Piscinibacter sp. HJYY11: one gene and its partner. The protein of the gene in region 1 interacts with the protein of each later gene in a pairwise test. Links are inferred from orthologs where the notes say so. Each region holds a gene or a part of one and is shown on either strand. Other genes may lie near its edges.

Region 1 (8,139 bases):
TCGAGCTGTACCGCTGAACGCGGATGCCTCGTCCGGAGGCTGTGCAGGCGGTGTGGCAAGTGCACAATGCCTTGGCACGCTCACGAGACACCAGCAAGGAGACAACAGCATGGCCGACACCGCCGCCAACTTCACCAAGCTCGTCCCCGGTTTCGACTTCCTGCAAGGCCTGGTCAAGAACGCCGGGTCTGCGCTGCCCAACATCGGCCAGTGGGTCGCGCCCACGCTCAACCCTGAAGAGCTGGAAAAGCGCATCGAGGAGCTCCGCACCGTGCAGTTCTGGCTCGAGCAGAACGCCCGCATGCTCGGCGCCACCATCCAGGCGCTCGAGGTGCAACGCATGACGCTCACCACGCTCAAGACCATGAACGTGCAGATGAACGACCTGCGCGATTCGCTCACCATCAAGCCGACGGCGGTGGCCGCGGCCCCCGCCGCTGCAGCCCCGGCGGCAAAAGCCGCGACCAAGACCAAGGGCGGCTCGCGCGGCAAGCCGGCCGCGGCGCCGGCGTCGCAGCCGCAGGCCGTCGACCCGATGCAATGGTGGGGCGCGCTCACCAAGCAGTTCACCGAACTGGCGACCACCGCGATGAAAGACAGCGCGACCGACGCCGCCAAGAATCTCGCCGGCGCGATGCTCAAGCAGTCGGTCGATGCGGCCGGCCAGACGATCAAGGCGGCCGCGTCGACGCCGGGCAAGGTGGTGCGCAAGGCCGCGAGCGCGGCGCGCAAGCGGGCCGCACCGAAAGCCTGACCATGAAACTCTTCGCCCACGCGCACGCGACGCACCCCGACTGGCGCATGGCCGTGGCCCTCGCCGCGGCGCAGATCGAGGCGCAGCGCCGCGATGCGGCGGGCCAGCACATCCGTCAACCGACGCTCGGCTGGGTGTATTTCAGCGACCACTACGCGCCCCAGGCGCAGGCCCTGCTGTCCGAGCTGCAGCAGCGCTGGCCCGGTGTGTCGTGGGTGGGCGGCGTGGGCGTGGGGGTGTCGGCCAACGGCGTCGAATACTTCGACGAGCCGGCCGTCACGCTGATGCTCACCGACCTGCCGCGTGACCAGTTCTGTCTCTTCTCGGGACGCAAGCCCCTGAGCCACGCGCCTGTCGGTTTCGTGCCGGCGATGGCGCAGGTGCACGCCGATGGTCGCACCGAGTCGCTGGAGGAGCTGCTCGGCGACCTGAGCGACGTCACCCGCACCGGCTACCTCTTCGGCGGCCTGGTGTCGGCGCGCAACCAGCCGCTGCACGTGGCCGATGCCGTGTTCGAAGGCGGGCTCTCCGGCGTGGCCTTCGCGCCCGAGGTGGCGGTGGTTTCGCGCGTCACCCAGGGTTGCCAGCCCGTCGGGCCGGTGCGCCGCGTCACCCGCGCCGAGCGCAACGTGGTGGCCGAACTCGACGGCGAACCGGCGCTCGACTGCCTGCTGCGCGACCTGGGCGTGAGCGACCGCGAGCCGCGAGAGGCGCTGCCGCGCATCCGTGAAACGCTCGCGGGCCTCAACGACGCGCGCGACGACGCACTGGCCCGCCCGGGCCAGTTCGGCGTCGACACCCGCGTGCGCCACATCGTCGGCATCGACCCCGGGCGGGGCGCCGTGGCGCTGGCCGACGACGTCGAGGCAGGCCAGCAGCTCGCCTGGTGCCGGCGCGACACCGAAGCCGCACGGCGCGACCTGGTGCGCATCTGCGCCGAGATCCGCGAAGAGCTGGAGCCGGAGACGCTCACGGTCGAGGCCGCGCTCGCGCTGCAGGGCGCGCAGGCCGACCACGCCCCGCACCCGGCGCGGCGCATGGCCGGCGCCATCTACGTGAGCTGCCTGGGCCGCGGCGGGCCGCACTTCGGGGCGCCCTCGGCGGAGCTTGCGATCATCCAGCGCGCGCTGGGTGACGTGCCGCTGGTCGGCTTCTTCGCGTCCGGCGAGATCGCACGCCGGCATCTCTTTGGCTACACCGGCGTGTTGACCGTCTTCCCCGCCACATGAACACCAACGTTTCCCCTTCGCAGTCCGCGCAGAACGAACGGGTGGCGCGACGCGCCCAGGTCGTGTCCGAGCTTGCCGCCGCGCTGCCGCCGCATGCGCTGCTGTGGCACACCGAAGACACCGTGCCCTACGAATGCGACGGCCTCACCGCCTACCGCGAACAGCCGCTGGCCGTGGCCCTGCCCGAGACGGAGGAGCAGGTCGCCGCCGTGCTGCGCACCTGCCACCGCCTGCAGGTGCCGGTGGTCGCCCGCGGGGCCGGCACCGGCCTGTCGGGGGGTGCGATGCCGCACCGCATGGGCGTGACGCTGAGCCTTGCCAAGTTCAACCGCATCCTGAAGGTCGACCCGCTGTCGCGCACGGCCGTCGTGCAGTGCGGCGTGCGCAACCTCGCGATCAGCGAGGCGGCCGCGCCGCATGGCCTGTACTACGCGCCTGACCCAAGCAGCCAGATCGCCTGCACCATCGGCGGCAACGTGGCCGAGAACTCCGGCGGCGTGCACTGCCTGAAGTACGGCCTCACGGTGCACAACGTGCTGCGGGTGCGCGGCTTCACGATGGAAGGCGAGCCGGTCGAGTTCGGTTCCGAGGCCTTCGACGTGCCAGGCCTGGACTTGATGGCGGTGATGGTCGGCAGCGAAGGCATGCTGGCCGTGGTGACCGAGGCGACGGTCAAGCTCGTGCCCAAGCCGCGCCTCGCGCGCTGCATCATGGCGAGCTTCGACGACATCCGCCGCGCCGGTGATGCGGTGGCGGCCATCATCGCGGCCGGCATCATCCCGGCCGGCCTCGAGATGATGGACAAGCCGATGATCGCCGCCGTCGAAGACTTCGTGCACGCCGGCTACGACGTCGACGCTGCCGCCATCCTGCTCTGCGAGAGCGACGGTACGCCCGAAGAGGTGGCCGAGGAGATCGGCCGCATGCAGGACGTGCTGATCGAAAGTGGCGCCACCCGCATGGAAGTGAGCCGCGACGAGACCCAGCGCCTGCGCTTCTGGAGCGGCCGGAAAAATGCCTTCCCCGCCAGCGGCCGCATCAGCCCCGACTACATGTGCATGGACTCGACCATCCCGCGCAAGCGCTTGGCCGACATCCTCATCGCCATCGCCGAGATGGAGAAGAAGTACCAGCTCCGCTGCGTCAACGTCTTCCACGCGGGCGACGGCAACCTGCACCCGCTCATCCTCTTCGATGCCAACGACCCCGACCAGCTGCGCCGCTGCGAGCTCTTCGGCGCCGATATCCTGGAGACCAGCGTGGCGATGGGCGGCACGGTGACCGGCGAGCACGGCGTGGGCGTCGAGAAGCTCGCGTCGATGTGCGTGCAGTTCTCCTCGGCCGAGCGGGCGCAGATGTTTGGCGTGAAGCACGCCTTCGACCCGGCGGGGCTCCTGAACCCTGGCAAGGTCATCCCCACGCTGCACCGTTGTGCCGAGTACGGAAAGATGCACGTCAAGAAAGGGCTCCTGCCCTTCGCCGACCTGCCGCGCTTTTAAGCACCTACCCGGCTCATGCCGGGGCCCCTTCCTATAATTCCGTCCCCCAAGGAGGCGGGCGTTCGTGCGTCTGTCCGAAGAGCGAGCCAACGAGCCGAGCCCATGAACCCCGACTTCAAGCCCACCGAGATCGAGCGTGCCGCCCAGGCCGCCTGGAAAGCCGCCGATGCCTACCGCGTGACCGAAGACGCGAGCAAGCAGAAGTTCTACGCCTGCTCGATGCTGCCCTACCCGAGCGGCAAGCTGCACATGGGCCATGTGCGCAACTACACCATCAACGACATGCTCACGCGCCAGTTGCGCATGAAGGGCATGAACGTGCTGATGCCCATGGGCTGGGACGCCTTCGGCCTGCCGGCCGAAAACGCCGCCATCAAGAACAAGGTGCCGCCGGCCAAGTGGACCTACGACAACATCGCCTACATGAAGGGCCAGATGCAGGCGATGGGCCTGGCCATCGACTGGAGCCGCGAGGTCGCGACCTGCTCGCCCGACTACTACCGCTGGAACCAGTGGCTGTTCCTCAAGATGCTGAAGGCCGGCATCGCCGAGCGCCGCACGCAGGTGGTGAACTGGGACCCGGTCGACCAGACCGTGCTCGCCAACGAGCAGGTGATCGATGGCAAGGGCTGGCGCTCCGGCGCGCCGGTCGAGAAGCGCGAGATCCCCGGCTACTACCTCAACATCACCAAGTACGCCGAGGAGTTGCTGGAGCATGTGACGCACAAGCTCCCGGGCTGGCCCGAGCGCGTGAAGCTGATGCAGGAGAACTGGATCGGCAAGAGCGAAGGTGTGCGCTTCGCCTTCACGCACAGCATTGCCGGCCCTGACGGCAAGCTGATCCAGGACGGCAAGCTCTACGTCTTCACCACGCGTGCCGACACCATCATGGGCGTGACCTTCGCTGCCGTGGCGCCCGAGCACCCGCTGGCCGCGCACGCGGCCCGTGCCAACCCGGCGGTCGCCGCCTTCATCGAAGAGTGCAAGACCGGCGGCACGACCGAAGCCGAGCTCGCGACGCAAGAGAAGAAGGGCGTGCCCACCGGCTTGCATGTCTCGCACCCGATCACTGGCGAAGCGGTGCCGGTGTGGGTCGGCAACTACGTGCTGATGAGCTACGGCGACGGCGCGGTGATGGGCGTGCCGGCGCACGACGAGCGCGACTTCGCCTTCGCCAAGAAGTACGGCATCGATATCCTCGAAGTCGTGCACGTGGACGGCGAGCACTACAGCTACGACCACTGGCAGGACTGGTACGCCGACAAGCAGCGCGGCGTGACCATCAACTCCGACAACTTCAGCGGCCTCAAGTACCAGGATGCGGTCAATGCCGTGGCCAAGGCGCTGGCCGCCAAGGGCCTGGGCGAGAAGAAGACCACCTGGCGCCTGCGCGACTGGGGCATCAGCCGCCAGCGCTACTGGGGCACCCCCATCCCCATCATCCACTGCGACGAGCACGGCCCGGTGCCGGTGCCCGAGCGCGACCTGCCGGTCGTGCTGCCCGAAGACGTGGTGCCCGACGGCAGCGGCAACCCGCTGAACAAGAACGAAGCCTTCCTGGCCTGCAAGTGCCCGGTCTGCGGCAAGCCTGCACGCCGCGAGACCGACACGATGGACACCTTCGTCGACAGCTCGTGGTACTTCATGCGCTACTGCGACGCGAAGAACGACAAGGCGATGGTCGGCGCCGGCACGCAGTACTGGATGCCGATGGACCAGTACATCGGCGGCATCGAGCACGCGATCCTGCACCTGCTGTACGCCCGCTTCTGGACCAAGGTCATGCGCGACCTGGGCCTGGTGAAGGTCGACGAGCCCTTCACCAAGCTGCTGACCCAAGGCATGGTGCTCAACGAAGCCTTCTCGCGCACCGACGGCGGCAAAGAGTACTTCTGGGCCCACGAGCTCGACATCGTGCGCGACGAACACGCGCACGTGCTCTCGGCCACGCTCAAGGCCGACGGCAAGCCGGTGACCTACGAGGGCTGGACGACCATGTCCAAGTCCAAGAACAACGGCGTCGACCCGCAGGACCTGATCGAGCGCTACGGCGCCGACACCGCGCGCCTCTTCGTGATGTTCGCCTCGCCGCCGGAGCAGACGCTGGAGTGGAACGACGCCGGCGTCGACGGCGCGCACCGCTTCCTGCGCCGTGTGTGGAACTACGCCGCGAAGAACGCCGAGGCCCTGCGCGCCACCGGCGACACGACCGGCGGCGACGGTGCCGAGGCGAAGGCGCTGCGCCGCGAGGTGCACACGGTGCTCAAGCAGATCACCTACGACTACGAGCGCATGCAGTACAACACCGTGGTCTCCGGTGCGATGAAGCTGCTCAACGCGCTCGAAGGCTTCAAGGTCGGTGCACCCGCGGTGATCCGAGAGGCCTTCGGCATCCTGCTGCGTGCGCTGTACCCGGCCTGCCCGCACATCACCTGGCAGCTGTGGCAGGACCTCGGCTACGCCACCGTGCACGGCGACCTGCTCGATGCACCCTGGCCGCAGGTCGACGAAGGTGCCTTGGTGCAGGACGAGATCGAGCTGATGCTGCAGGTCAACGGCAAGCTGCGTGGCGCCATCAAGGTGCCGGCGACGGCCGACAAGGCGGCGATCGAAGCGGCGGCGCTGGCGAGCCCGGACTTCATCAAGTTCGCAGAAGGCAAGGCGCCGAAGAAGATCATCATCGTGCCGGGCCGCCTGGTGAACGTGGTGGTGGGGTGATCAATCCCCGACGTTCGTTCGTCCTCGGGCTGGCGGCCCTGTCCGCCGGCTGCGGCTTCCAGCTGCGCCGCGCACCCGAGCTGCGCTTCAAGACCATCTACCTCTCCGGTTTCAAGCCGCACTCGCCGCTGGCCGAAGAGCTGCGCCGCCAGATCGCGTCGACCACCACCACCCGCGTGGTCGAGGTGCCGGCGCAGGCCGAGGTCGTCTTCGACGGCCAGACCGACAAGCGCGGCAAGGGCGTGGTGGTCACGACGGCGGCAGGCGAGGTGCGCGAGATCCAGCTGCGCCTGCATCTGCAGTTCCGCCTGCACACGCTCGCCGGCAAGGAGCTGATCCCGTCGACCGCGATCGCGCTGACGCGCGACATGACCTACAACGAGCGCGATGCCTTGGGCAAGGAGCAGGAAGAAGAGATGCTCTACCGCGCGATGCAGAGCGACATCGCGAACCAGGTGTTGCGCCGGTTGGCAGCCGTGCGTTCGTTGTAGAGAATCACGATTCATGCAGGTACGCGCCGACCAGCTCGCCCCCCATCTCGCCAAAGGGCTGCGCCCGCTCTACGTCGTCTACGGCGACGAGCCGCTGCTGGCACAGGAGGCGACCGACGCCATCCGCGCCGCGGCGCGCGCCGCCGGCCACACCGAGCGCCAGGTGCACACCGTCGCCGGCGCGCATTTCGACTGGAGCGGCCTGCTGGGCGCCTCGCAGGCGATGAGCCTGTTTGCCGACAAGCAGCTGATCGAGATCCGCATTCCGTCCGGCAAGCCCGGCAAGGACGGCTCCGAGGCCCTGCAGCGCTACTGCGAGACGCTGAGCGACGACGTGGTCACCATCGTCACCTTGCCCAAGCTCGACCGCACGCAGCAGAGCAGCGCCTGGTTCACCGCGCTCGACGGCGCGGGCGTGACGGTGCCGGTGTTCGCGATCGAGCGCAAGGCCTTGCCGGCGTGGATCGCGCAGCGCCTGGCCGCGCAGGGCCAGCGGGTGCAGGGCGGTGAGGCGGGGCAGCAGGCGCTGGCCTTTTTCTCCGACCGCGTGGAAGGCAACCTGCTCGCGGCCCACCAGGAAATTCAGAAGCTTGCGCTGCTCTACCCCGCGGGTGAACTGAGTTTCGAGCAGATCGAAGCGGCGGTGCTCAACGTGGCGCGCTACGACGTCTTCAAGCTCGGCGAGGCGGTGCTCGCCGGCCAGGCCACGCGTGCGCTGCGCATGCTCGACGGCCTGCAGGCCGAAGGCGAGGCCGCGGTGCTCGTGCACTGGACGCTCGCCAACGACATCCTCTCGCTCAAGCGTGTGCGTGATGCGATGAACCATGGCAAGCCCTTGCCGATGGCGCTGCGCGAGGCGCGGGTGTGGGGCGCAAAGGAGCGCCTCTTCGAGCGCGCCGTGCCGCTGCTCACCGACAACGCGCTCGCCCAGCTGGTCGAAGCCGCGCAGATCTGCGACGGTCTTGCCAAGGGCCTCAAGCACCCCGACTGGCCGCTCGACGCCTGGGAAGGCTTGAAGCGGCTGGTGCTGATGCTCGTGCAGTGGACGGCGGGCGGGGGCCCGCGCAAGAGCGTTCGGCTGGCGCTCACCGCCTGATCAATAGCCTTTCGTCCGGTCGACCAGGTGTGACAACGGTCGCCCTTCGCGGAAGGCGTTGAGGTTGGCGACCGCGATGCCGGTCGCACTGCTGAGGTCGGTCAGCGCCGCCGCATGCGGCAGCAGCGTCACCTGCGGGTGCACCCAGAAGCGGTGGTTCGGCGGCAGCGGCTCGGTGTGGAAGACATCGAGCACCGCGCGCCCGATGCGGCCGTTGTCGAGTGCGGCCAGCAGCGCCGCTTCCACCACGTGCTGGCCGCGCGCCAGGTTCACGAAGCCGGCGCCGCGCTTCATCTGCGAGAAACGGCGCTCGTCGAAGAGCGAATGCGTGCGCACGGTGAGCGGCAAGAGG
Region 2 (7,896 bases), 2.8 Mb from region 1 along the record:
CTGGCGCGATGAACGAGATCGAGTACTCCGAGTTCGTGCAGAAGATCCAGCCGATGGCCGACGCGATCGGGGCGATGGCCGACTTCCCCGACATGCTCGACGCCGCTTTGCGCGCCAAGGAGCTCGACACCTTCGCCAGCCAGCACGATGCGCAGCTCGCCGTGCACCTGCAGGCCCGCTCGGTCGCGTGGAGCGTGGGCTACATCCAGCAGCACGCCGCCCGCCATGGCTTCGTGCCCGGCATGGTGCCCGGCCGGCTGGTGATGCCGTCTAAGGAGGAGGGTGCCCCACCCATCCTCACATTGACCTTCGACGCGCAAGCCGCGCTCGCCGACGACCCCAACCAGGCCGCCGTGCGCGACGTGACCCTGAGCTTCGACGTGCCGCAGACCGAAGCCAAGGCGGAGCCCTTCATCGCCTGGCAGGCGAGCGCGCAGGCGCTGTCGCTCGGCATGGATGCGGCGATCGTCGATGACAACGGCCAGCCGCTGAGCCCTCAAGGTTTTGCGGCGATCGGGGCTGAGCTCGGGAAGCTGTACGAGGCGCTGGAAGCGCGCGACATCGCGGCTGGGTCGATGGTGGCACGCAGGCTCTTCAGCTGAACGAAAACGGCCCGACGGGGCCTAAACTGCGGCGCCATGCCGCAGACCCCAGATACCGCCCGACGTGCCGCCCAGCTGCGTGAGCAGCTCAACCACCACGCCCACCGCTACTACGTGCTCGACGATCCGGAGATCCCTGACGCCGAGTACGACAAGCTGTTCCAGGAGCTGCAGGCCATCGAGGCCGCGCACCCCGAGCTGCTGACGGCCGACTCGCCCACCCAGCGTGTCATCGGCCAGGTGCTGGACGGCCTGACGCCGGTGTTCCACACCGTGCCGATGCTGAGCATCCGCACCGAGACCGACACCGAATCGAGCGGCGCCGTGGCCTTCGATGCGCGTGTGCGGCGCGAGCTCAAGCTGACCGAGGCCGACCCGCCGGTCGAATACGCCGCCGAGTTGAAGTTCGATGGCCTCGCCATCAACCTGCGCTACGAACACGGCGTGCTGGTGCAGGCGGCCACGCGGGGCGATGGCGAGAAGGGCGAAGACGTCACGCACAACATCCGCACCATCGGGCAGATTCCGTTGCGGCTGAAGGGGGTCGACGTACCGGTGCTCGAAGTGCGCGGCGAGGTCTACATGAGCCGCGACCAGTTCGAGAAGCTCAACGAACGCCAGCGCGAGCTGATCGCCAAAGGCGCGAAGAACGAGAAGACCTTCGTCAACCCGCGCAACGCGGCAGCGGGCGCGGTGCGCCAACTCGACTCGGCCGCGGCAGCGAAAAAGCCGCTGAGCTTCTTTGCCTACGGACTCGGCGACGTGCAGGGCTGGGAGGTGCCGCCCACGCACAGCGAGATGCTCGACGCGCTGCAGCGCTTCGGCCTGCCGGTCAGCAATGAACGCGTGGTGGTGAAGGGCGCAGAGGGCCTAGTCGCCTTCCACCAGAAGATCCGCGAGAAGCGCGACAGCCTGCCCTTCGACATCGACGGCATCGTCTACAAGGTCAACTCGCGCGAGCTGCAGAAGCAGCTCGGCTTCGTGTCGCGCGAGCCGCGCTGGGCGGTGGCGCACAAGTACCCGGCGCAGGAGCAGATGACGCTCTTGCGCGACATCGACATCCAGGTGGGCCGCACCGGCAAGCTCACGCCGGTGGCGAAGCTGGAGCCGGTGTTCGTGGGCGGCACGACGGTCAGCAACGCCACGCTGCACAACGAGGACGAAGCGCGCCGCAAGGACGTGCGCATCGGCGACACGGTGATCGTGCGGCGTGCCGGCGACGTGATCCCCGAAGTCGTGGGCGTGGTGCTGGAGAAGCGGCCGGCCGATGTCGGCGAGCCGTTCGATCTCTACAAGCGCCTTGGTGGCAAGTGCCCCGTCTGCGGCAGCGACATCGCGCGTGAAGAGGGTGGTGCCGACTGGCGTTGCAGCGGCGGGCTTTTCTGCCCGGCGCAGCGCAAGCAGGCGATCCTGCATTTCGCGGGCCGGCGCGCGATGGACGTGGAGGGCCTGGGCGACAAGCTCGTGGACCAGCTCATCGAATCGGGCCTCATCCGCACCTTGCCCGAGCTCTACACGCTGGGGCTTGCGAAGCTCACCGCGCTCGAGCGCATGGGCGAGAAAAGCGCGCAGAACCTGCTGGCCGGCCTGGAGAAGAGCAAGAAGACCACGCTTGCGCGCTTTCTCTTTTCGCTCGGCATCCGCCAGGTCGGCGAGACGACGGCGAAGGACCTGGCCAAGCATTTCGGCAAGCTCGACCTCATCATGGACGCGACGGTCGAGCAGTTGCTCGAAGTGCCCGACGTCGGCCCGATCGTGGCCGAGAGCATCCACACCTTTTTCCGCCAGCCTCACAACCGCGAGGTGGTCGAGCGCCTGAAGGCCGTCGGCGTGGGCTGGGAAGAGAAGGAAGGCGCCGGCGACCTGAGCCCCAAGCCGCTGGCCGGCAAGGTCTTCGTGCTGACGGGCACGCTGCCCTCGCTCTCGCGCGACGAGGCCAAGGAGATGATCGAAGCCGCCGGCGGCAAGGTCTCGGGTTCGGTGTCGAAGAAGACGACCTATGTCGTCGCGGGCGAAGAGGCGGGCAGCAAGCTCGACAAGGCGCGCGAGCTCGGGGTGGACGTGATCGACGAAGCCACCTTGCGCGAGCTGCTGGCTTCAGCCGGCTGAAGTCACCCCACCGAGCGCCGCGGCGAGCTGGCGTGCGCGAGCACGGCCAGCACCGCGAGGCACCACACGATCAAGGCACCGCTCGGCAGGTCGAACACCGCCGACAGCACGAGCCCGAGCGCGTAGCCGCCAATGCCGATGGCATAGGCCAGCGGCAGGCGCCGCGCTTGCGCGTGCTGCCGCACTCCGAGGGCCGGCACGATCAGGCTGGCGAAGACCAGGTACACGCCCACCAGCTGCACCGACACCGTGACGGCCAGCGCGAACAGCAGGTAGAAGCCCAGCCGCGGCAGCCGCGCGTGCCAGCCGAACCACATGGCAAGGATCAGCGCGGTGAGCGCTGCCGGCACGGCGAGTTGGCCGAAGCCCACCCAGAGGATCTGCCCGGCGAGCAGGTCACGCAGGTGCTCGCCGCCGTGCGGGTTCTTCGCCAGCAGCAGGATGCCGGCGGTGGCGGCCAGCACGAAGAGCACGCCGATCTGCGCTTCCTGCACCTCGGGCCAGCGCCGCTCCGTCCACGTCAGCAGCAGGGCGCCGGCGATGGCCGAGCTTGCCGCCGCCGCCTGCATCTGCCAGCCGCCCGACGGCAGCTCGAGCAGGCCCGCCACGATCACACCGAGGGCCGCGATCTGTGCGATCGCAAGGTCGATGAACACGATGCCGCGCTGGAGCACCTGAGCGCCCATCGGCACGTGCGTGGCGAGCACCAGCAGGCCCGCCACGAACGGCGCGAGCAGGATGGCGAGGTCGTGGTTCATCGCGTCGCCGCGAGCAGCAGCGAGAGCGTGCTGTCGAAGAGGCCGACGAGGTCCTTCGCCTGCTCGTTGCCGCCCACCGTGAACGGCAACGCCACGGCCGGGATGCGCGCCTGCTCCGACAGCCACTGCGACGCCCGTGGGTCCTGGTAGGCCGCGCGCACCACGAGCCGTGCCGGCTGCTTCGCGAGCTGCGCCTTCAGTGCCCCGAGGTGGCCCGCGCTCGGCTCGAGTCCGGGTTTGGGTTCCAGCGTGCCGACTTCGCGCATGCCCAGCCAGTGCCACAGGTAGCTCATGTTCTTGTGGTGCACGACCACAGGAAGCCCCTTGAGCGGCGCGGCCTGCTGCTCCCACCGGCGCAGCGCCTCGGCCCAGCGTGCGGCAAAGGCGACTTGTCGCTCCTGGTAGACACGTGCGTTGGCGGCATCGAGCTGCGCCAGTCGCTCGGCCAGGGCCTTGGCCACGAGTGCGATGTTGCGCGGGTCGAGCTGGATGTGCGGGTTGCCGGCGGCATGCACGTCACCGTCGCTGCGGTCCAGGCGCGCCGGCACGTCGAGCGCAGCGACGTACCGGCCCGCCTCGAAGTGGCCCGGCGCACCCGGTGCCACCTTCGCATTGCCCGACTGCTGCAGCAGCACCGGCAGCCAGCCCACCTCGAGCTCCATGCCGGTGCAGACGAGCAGGTCGGCGTTGCGCACCCGGGCGATGAGGCTCGGACGGGCCTCGATGCGATGCGGGTCCTGCAAGGCCGTGGTGGCCGACGAGACCTCCAGCTTGTCGCCGCCGAGCTCGGTGGCGAGTGCTGCCCACTCCGGCTCGCAGGCGACGACCTTGAGGGCCGCCTGCGCGTGCAGGCCGACGCCCAGCAAGGCCGCGCACAAGAGATGTCGAAGCATCGAGGTCTCCTCAGAACGTGTGAGCACCATGGGCGCCGAGGCTCATGATGTACTGCAGGAAGACCTGGCGGTCGGTCCCGTCGCCTCGGCTGCGGTCGGCGGCGAACTGCAGGCGCACGCGGCTGAACTCCGAGGGGGCGTAGTCGAGCATCACGGTGCTGCGCTCTGGCGTGGCCTTGGCAAGCGACGGGAAGTCGGCCGCGGTGAGCGTGCCGTTGTCGACCAGGCCGATGCGCGCGGTGCCCGAGTCGAGCCGGTCATAGCGTGCGCCCGCGCGCCAGCGGGGCATGAACTGGTAGACCGCCTGCGCGTACCAGCCGCTTTGCCGGCTGCGGTAGCTGTCGCTGAACGGGCCGCCCACGGCCGAGTCGTTGTCGAAGCTCAGGTCGCCGCTCTCGCGACGCTGGAAATACTCGGCCTGGACCTTCAGGTTGCGCTGGGTCGCGTTGCCCTGCGGCGCCCACTTGTAGACGGCATCGAGCACCCAGGTCGTGCTGCGGCCGGTGAAGCTGTTGACGATGGCCGTGCCGCCGGCATCGGTGTCTTCGAAGGCCCGGTCGGTCGCGCGATGGCGCAGCCATGACACGCCTGCGCGCCAGCTCGAGCTCGCGCCGAGGTCATCGCCCAGGTGCGCGGTGAGCGCGAAGACGCCGGCGCCGTTGCGCGAGGTGTCGCTGCCGGGGAAGCTGCGGCCCGCGCCGACCTCGGCGCCCAGCTCGATGAAACGGTCGGTCGGGGCGAGCCAGCGCAGTTGCAGGCCGTCGTTCTTGAAGGCGCCGCCGAAGAAGGCCTGGTAGGCCAGCGGTGCATCGGCGAAGTCCCAGGCGTGGGCATGCTGGCCGTTCAGGTAGCCGATGGACGACAGGAAGCGGCCGCCTTTGAGCGTGGCGCCGTTGAAGAGGCCGGTGCGTTCGAACCAGGCCTCTTCCACCTCGACCTCGTTCTCGGGCGTCACGGCGGCGGTGAAGCGGCCGTTGAAGGTGGGGTCGATGGCAGCGGTGAGGGTGAGCTCCGATTCGCCGAGCTGGAAGCTGCGCCCGCCGGGGCCGATCTCGCCGCCGCTCGGGATGAAGCCCTGGAAGCGGTAGGTCTCGGGGTCGCGCGAAAGCCTGGCGTAGGTGCCGTTGAGGATGAGCGAGATGGCCGGGTTGAACGAAGACGACGGCGTGGAGGCCGGGGTGGCTGGCGGGGTGGCTTGTTGGGCGGAGACGAACGAGGGAAGGGACGCGGCCAGGCAGGCGCCTGCAACCGCAAAGCGGAAAGCGAACATGAGAACGAAGTCCTGTGTCTGAAGAATGGAAGGCCCCCACCGCTGCAGAAGGCCGCGGTGGTGCGGTGACTTGCAGTGCGCAAGCCGGGGCTCAGGTCACAGGAAGACGGGCGGGGCGCGGGCCTGGAAGTGCGCCGGCGGGCGCTGGGCCGCGGAGGCGATGGCGGTGACGCCCGGCAGCACCGCCTCGGCGGCCATGACGGCCCATCCGTGCTGGCTGGCCAGCGCCTGCCCGAGGTGGGCGAGGGTGAGGCAGACCTCGCAGGCCTTGTCGGGCGCTTGCTGGCGATCGTCGCCGCCGGCCTGGTGCACGTCGGCGGAGCCGTGGTGCGAGAGCGCGTGCAGGTACGAGAGCTGGGGCGCAGCCACCAAGGCCAGCGCCAGCCACAAGACTCGCCATGAACGCAGGAAGGATCTCAAGGTACAGCCAGTTGCAAACCCGGCTGCATTTTCTGGCGGGCCGGCAGGGGGCGAAAGCTAACACAGCCGCAGAATGTCGCAAAGCCATGCGGTCAAGCATCCAGGGAGGACGCCATGCATCAGACCCAGCACCCCATTCGATGGGCGACCCTCACGCTGCTGGCCCTCGGGCTGGCGGCCTGCGGCGGCGGCGAGAGCTCTGCCGCCGCGAACCCGTGCACCAGCCTCGCCGGGCAGACGGTGGCCGGCGCCGCCATCAGCCGCGCGACGGTCGTGCCGGCCAACGGCGGCATCGGCGAGTACTGCCGTGTCGAAGGCTCGGTGCGGCCGGGCTTCCTGTTCGAAGTCCACCTGCCCACGCAATGGAACAACAAGCTGGTGCAGAACGGCGGTGGCGGCTGGGACGGCGTGCTGCAGCTCGTGCCGCAGGCCTCGATCTCTTCGTACGTGCGCGTTGCCTCCAACGGCGGGCATGTGGGTGACCCGCTCGATGCGTCCTGGGCACTCAACAACACGCAGGCGAAGAACGACTTCGGCTACCTCTCGGCCCACACGACCCTCGGTGTGGCCAAGGAGCTGGTGCGGCGCCGCTACGGCCGCGATGCGCAGCGCCATTACTTCCAGGGCTGCTCCAACGGCGGGCGCGAGGCGCTGATCGCGGCCAGTCGCTACCCCGCCGACTACGACGGCATCCTCGCGATCATGCCGGCCGTGAGCTTCACCGAGCTCTTCCAGGCCTTCATCCGCAATGCGCAGGCCTACAGCGCGCCAGGAGCGGCGATCAACTCGAACAAGGCCCGCGCCATCGCCACCGCGGCGGTCAACCAGTGCGACTTGAACGACGGGCTGCGAGACGGCCTGGTCGGTCAGCCCTGGGCCTGCAACTTCGACCCGGGCTCGCTGCAATGCACCGGCGCCGACAACGACAGCTGCCTCACCGCCCCGCAGGTGGCGGCCGCGCGCACCATCTACTCCGAGTACCGCTTGCCCAACGGCACGCTGGTCTACCCCGGCTGGAGCCCGGGTGGTGAAGACATCGGCTGGCCGGGCTGGATCGGCAACCCGCCCAACCAGCCGCTGGCCAACCAGTTCATCTTCGCCGACGGCCTGGTGCGCTACTGGCTGGCCAACGACCCGAGCTACAACACGCTCGCCAACTTCTCGCCGGCCAACTTCCAGCCACAGCTCGCCGCGGCCGCGGCCACGCTGGACGCATCGCCCAACCTCACCACCTTCTTCGCCCAGGGGCGCAAGCTGGTGCTGGTGCATGGCACGCACGACTGGGCCATCAGCTACAAGGGCTCGGTGAAGTACTTCGTGGAGGCCGGCGTCATGTCGGGTGGCGACGCAGTGCGCGACGCCAACATGGAACTCTTCCTGCTGCCCGGGGTGCAGCATTGCGGCGGCGGCGTGGGGCCTTTCTTCGTCGATTATTTCGATGCCACGGTGCAGTGGGTCGAGACGAATTCCCGGCCCTCGTCGCGCAGCCTGGTGGTCTTCGGCCCCGATGCGAACGGGCAGCTGAGGACGCGCCCCTTGTGCCGCTTCCCCACCTTCGCACGCTACGTTGCCGGCAACGAGGCATTGGCCTCGAGCTTCACCTGCTCGCTCTCCTGAACCAGAATGCCGGCATGGCCATACGAGACATCCTGAAGATGGGCGACCCGCGCCTGCTGCGCGTCGCCAAGCCGGTGCAGCAGTTCGACACCCCCGAGCTGCATGCGCTGATCGCCGACATGTTCGACACCATGCATGCCGCCAACGGGGCCGGGCTGGCGGCGCCGCAGATCGGCGTGGACCTGGCGCTCGTGATCTTCGGCTTCAAGAAGAACGAGCGTTACCCC

Evidence for each region.
Region 2: the proteins of leuS (region 1) and ligA interact in binary tests that used the Escherichia coli proteins (3 or more experiments, as listed by UniProt). The link is inferred for Piscinibacter sp. HJYY11 from one-to-one orthologs.

Annotation. Positions count from the first base shown.
Region 1 is NZ_JAERQZ010000001.1:3,713,784-3,721,922, forward strand. Bases 3,219-6,400 are described here. They hold leuS (leucine--tRNA ligase), read left to right. Parts: upstream 3,219-3,584; coding sequence 3,585-6,200; downstream 6,201-6,400. Other genes in these bases: JI745_RS17260 (FAD-linked oxidase C-terminal domain-containing protein), read left to right, coding at 3,219-3,482; lptE (LPS assembly lipoprotein LptE), read left to right, coding at 6,197-6,400. In the rest of the region: JI745_RS17245 (TraB/GumN family protein), read left to right, coding at 1-17; JI745_RS17250 (PhaM family polyhydroxyalkanoate granule multifunctional regulatory protein), read left to right, coding at 110-754; JI745_RS17255 (FIST N-terminal domain-containing protein), read left to right, coding at 757-1,983; more of JI745_RS17260, read left to right, coding at 1,980-3,218; more of lptE, read left to right, coding at 6,401-6,691; holA (DNA polymerase III subunit delta), read left to right, coding at 6,705-7,787; JI745_RS17280 (glyoxylate/hydroxypyruvate reductase A), read right to left, coding at 7,788-8,139.
Region 2 is NZ_JAERQZ010000001.1:916,100-923,995, reverse strand. Bases 236-3,174 are described here. They hold ligA (NAD-dependent DNA ligase LigA), read left to right. Parts: upstream 236-638; coding sequence 639-2,711; downstream 2,712-3,174. Other genes in these bases: JI745_RS04160 (metal ABC transporter permease), read right to left, coding at 2,714-3,174; JI745_RS04170 (cell division protein FtsZ), read left to right, coding at 236-602. In the rest of the region: more of JI745_RS04170, read left to right, coding at 1-235; more of JI745_RS04160, read right to left, coding at 3,175-3,469; JI745_RS04155 (metal ABC transporter solute-binding protein, Zn/Mn family), read right to left, coding at 3,466-4,362; JI745_RS04150 (TonB-dependent receptor), read right to left, coding at 4,373-5,632; JI745_RS04145 (hypothetical protein), read right to left, coding at 5,729-6,004; JI745_RS04140 (tannase/feruloyl esterase family alpha/beta hydrolase), read left to right, coding at 6,167-7,669; def (peptide deformylase), read left to right, coding at 7,684-7,896. UniProt on the Escherichia coli protein: DNA ligase that catalyzes the formation of phosphodiester linkages between 5'-phosphoryl and 3'-hydroxyl groups in double-stranded DNA using NAD as a coenzyme and as the energy source for the reaction.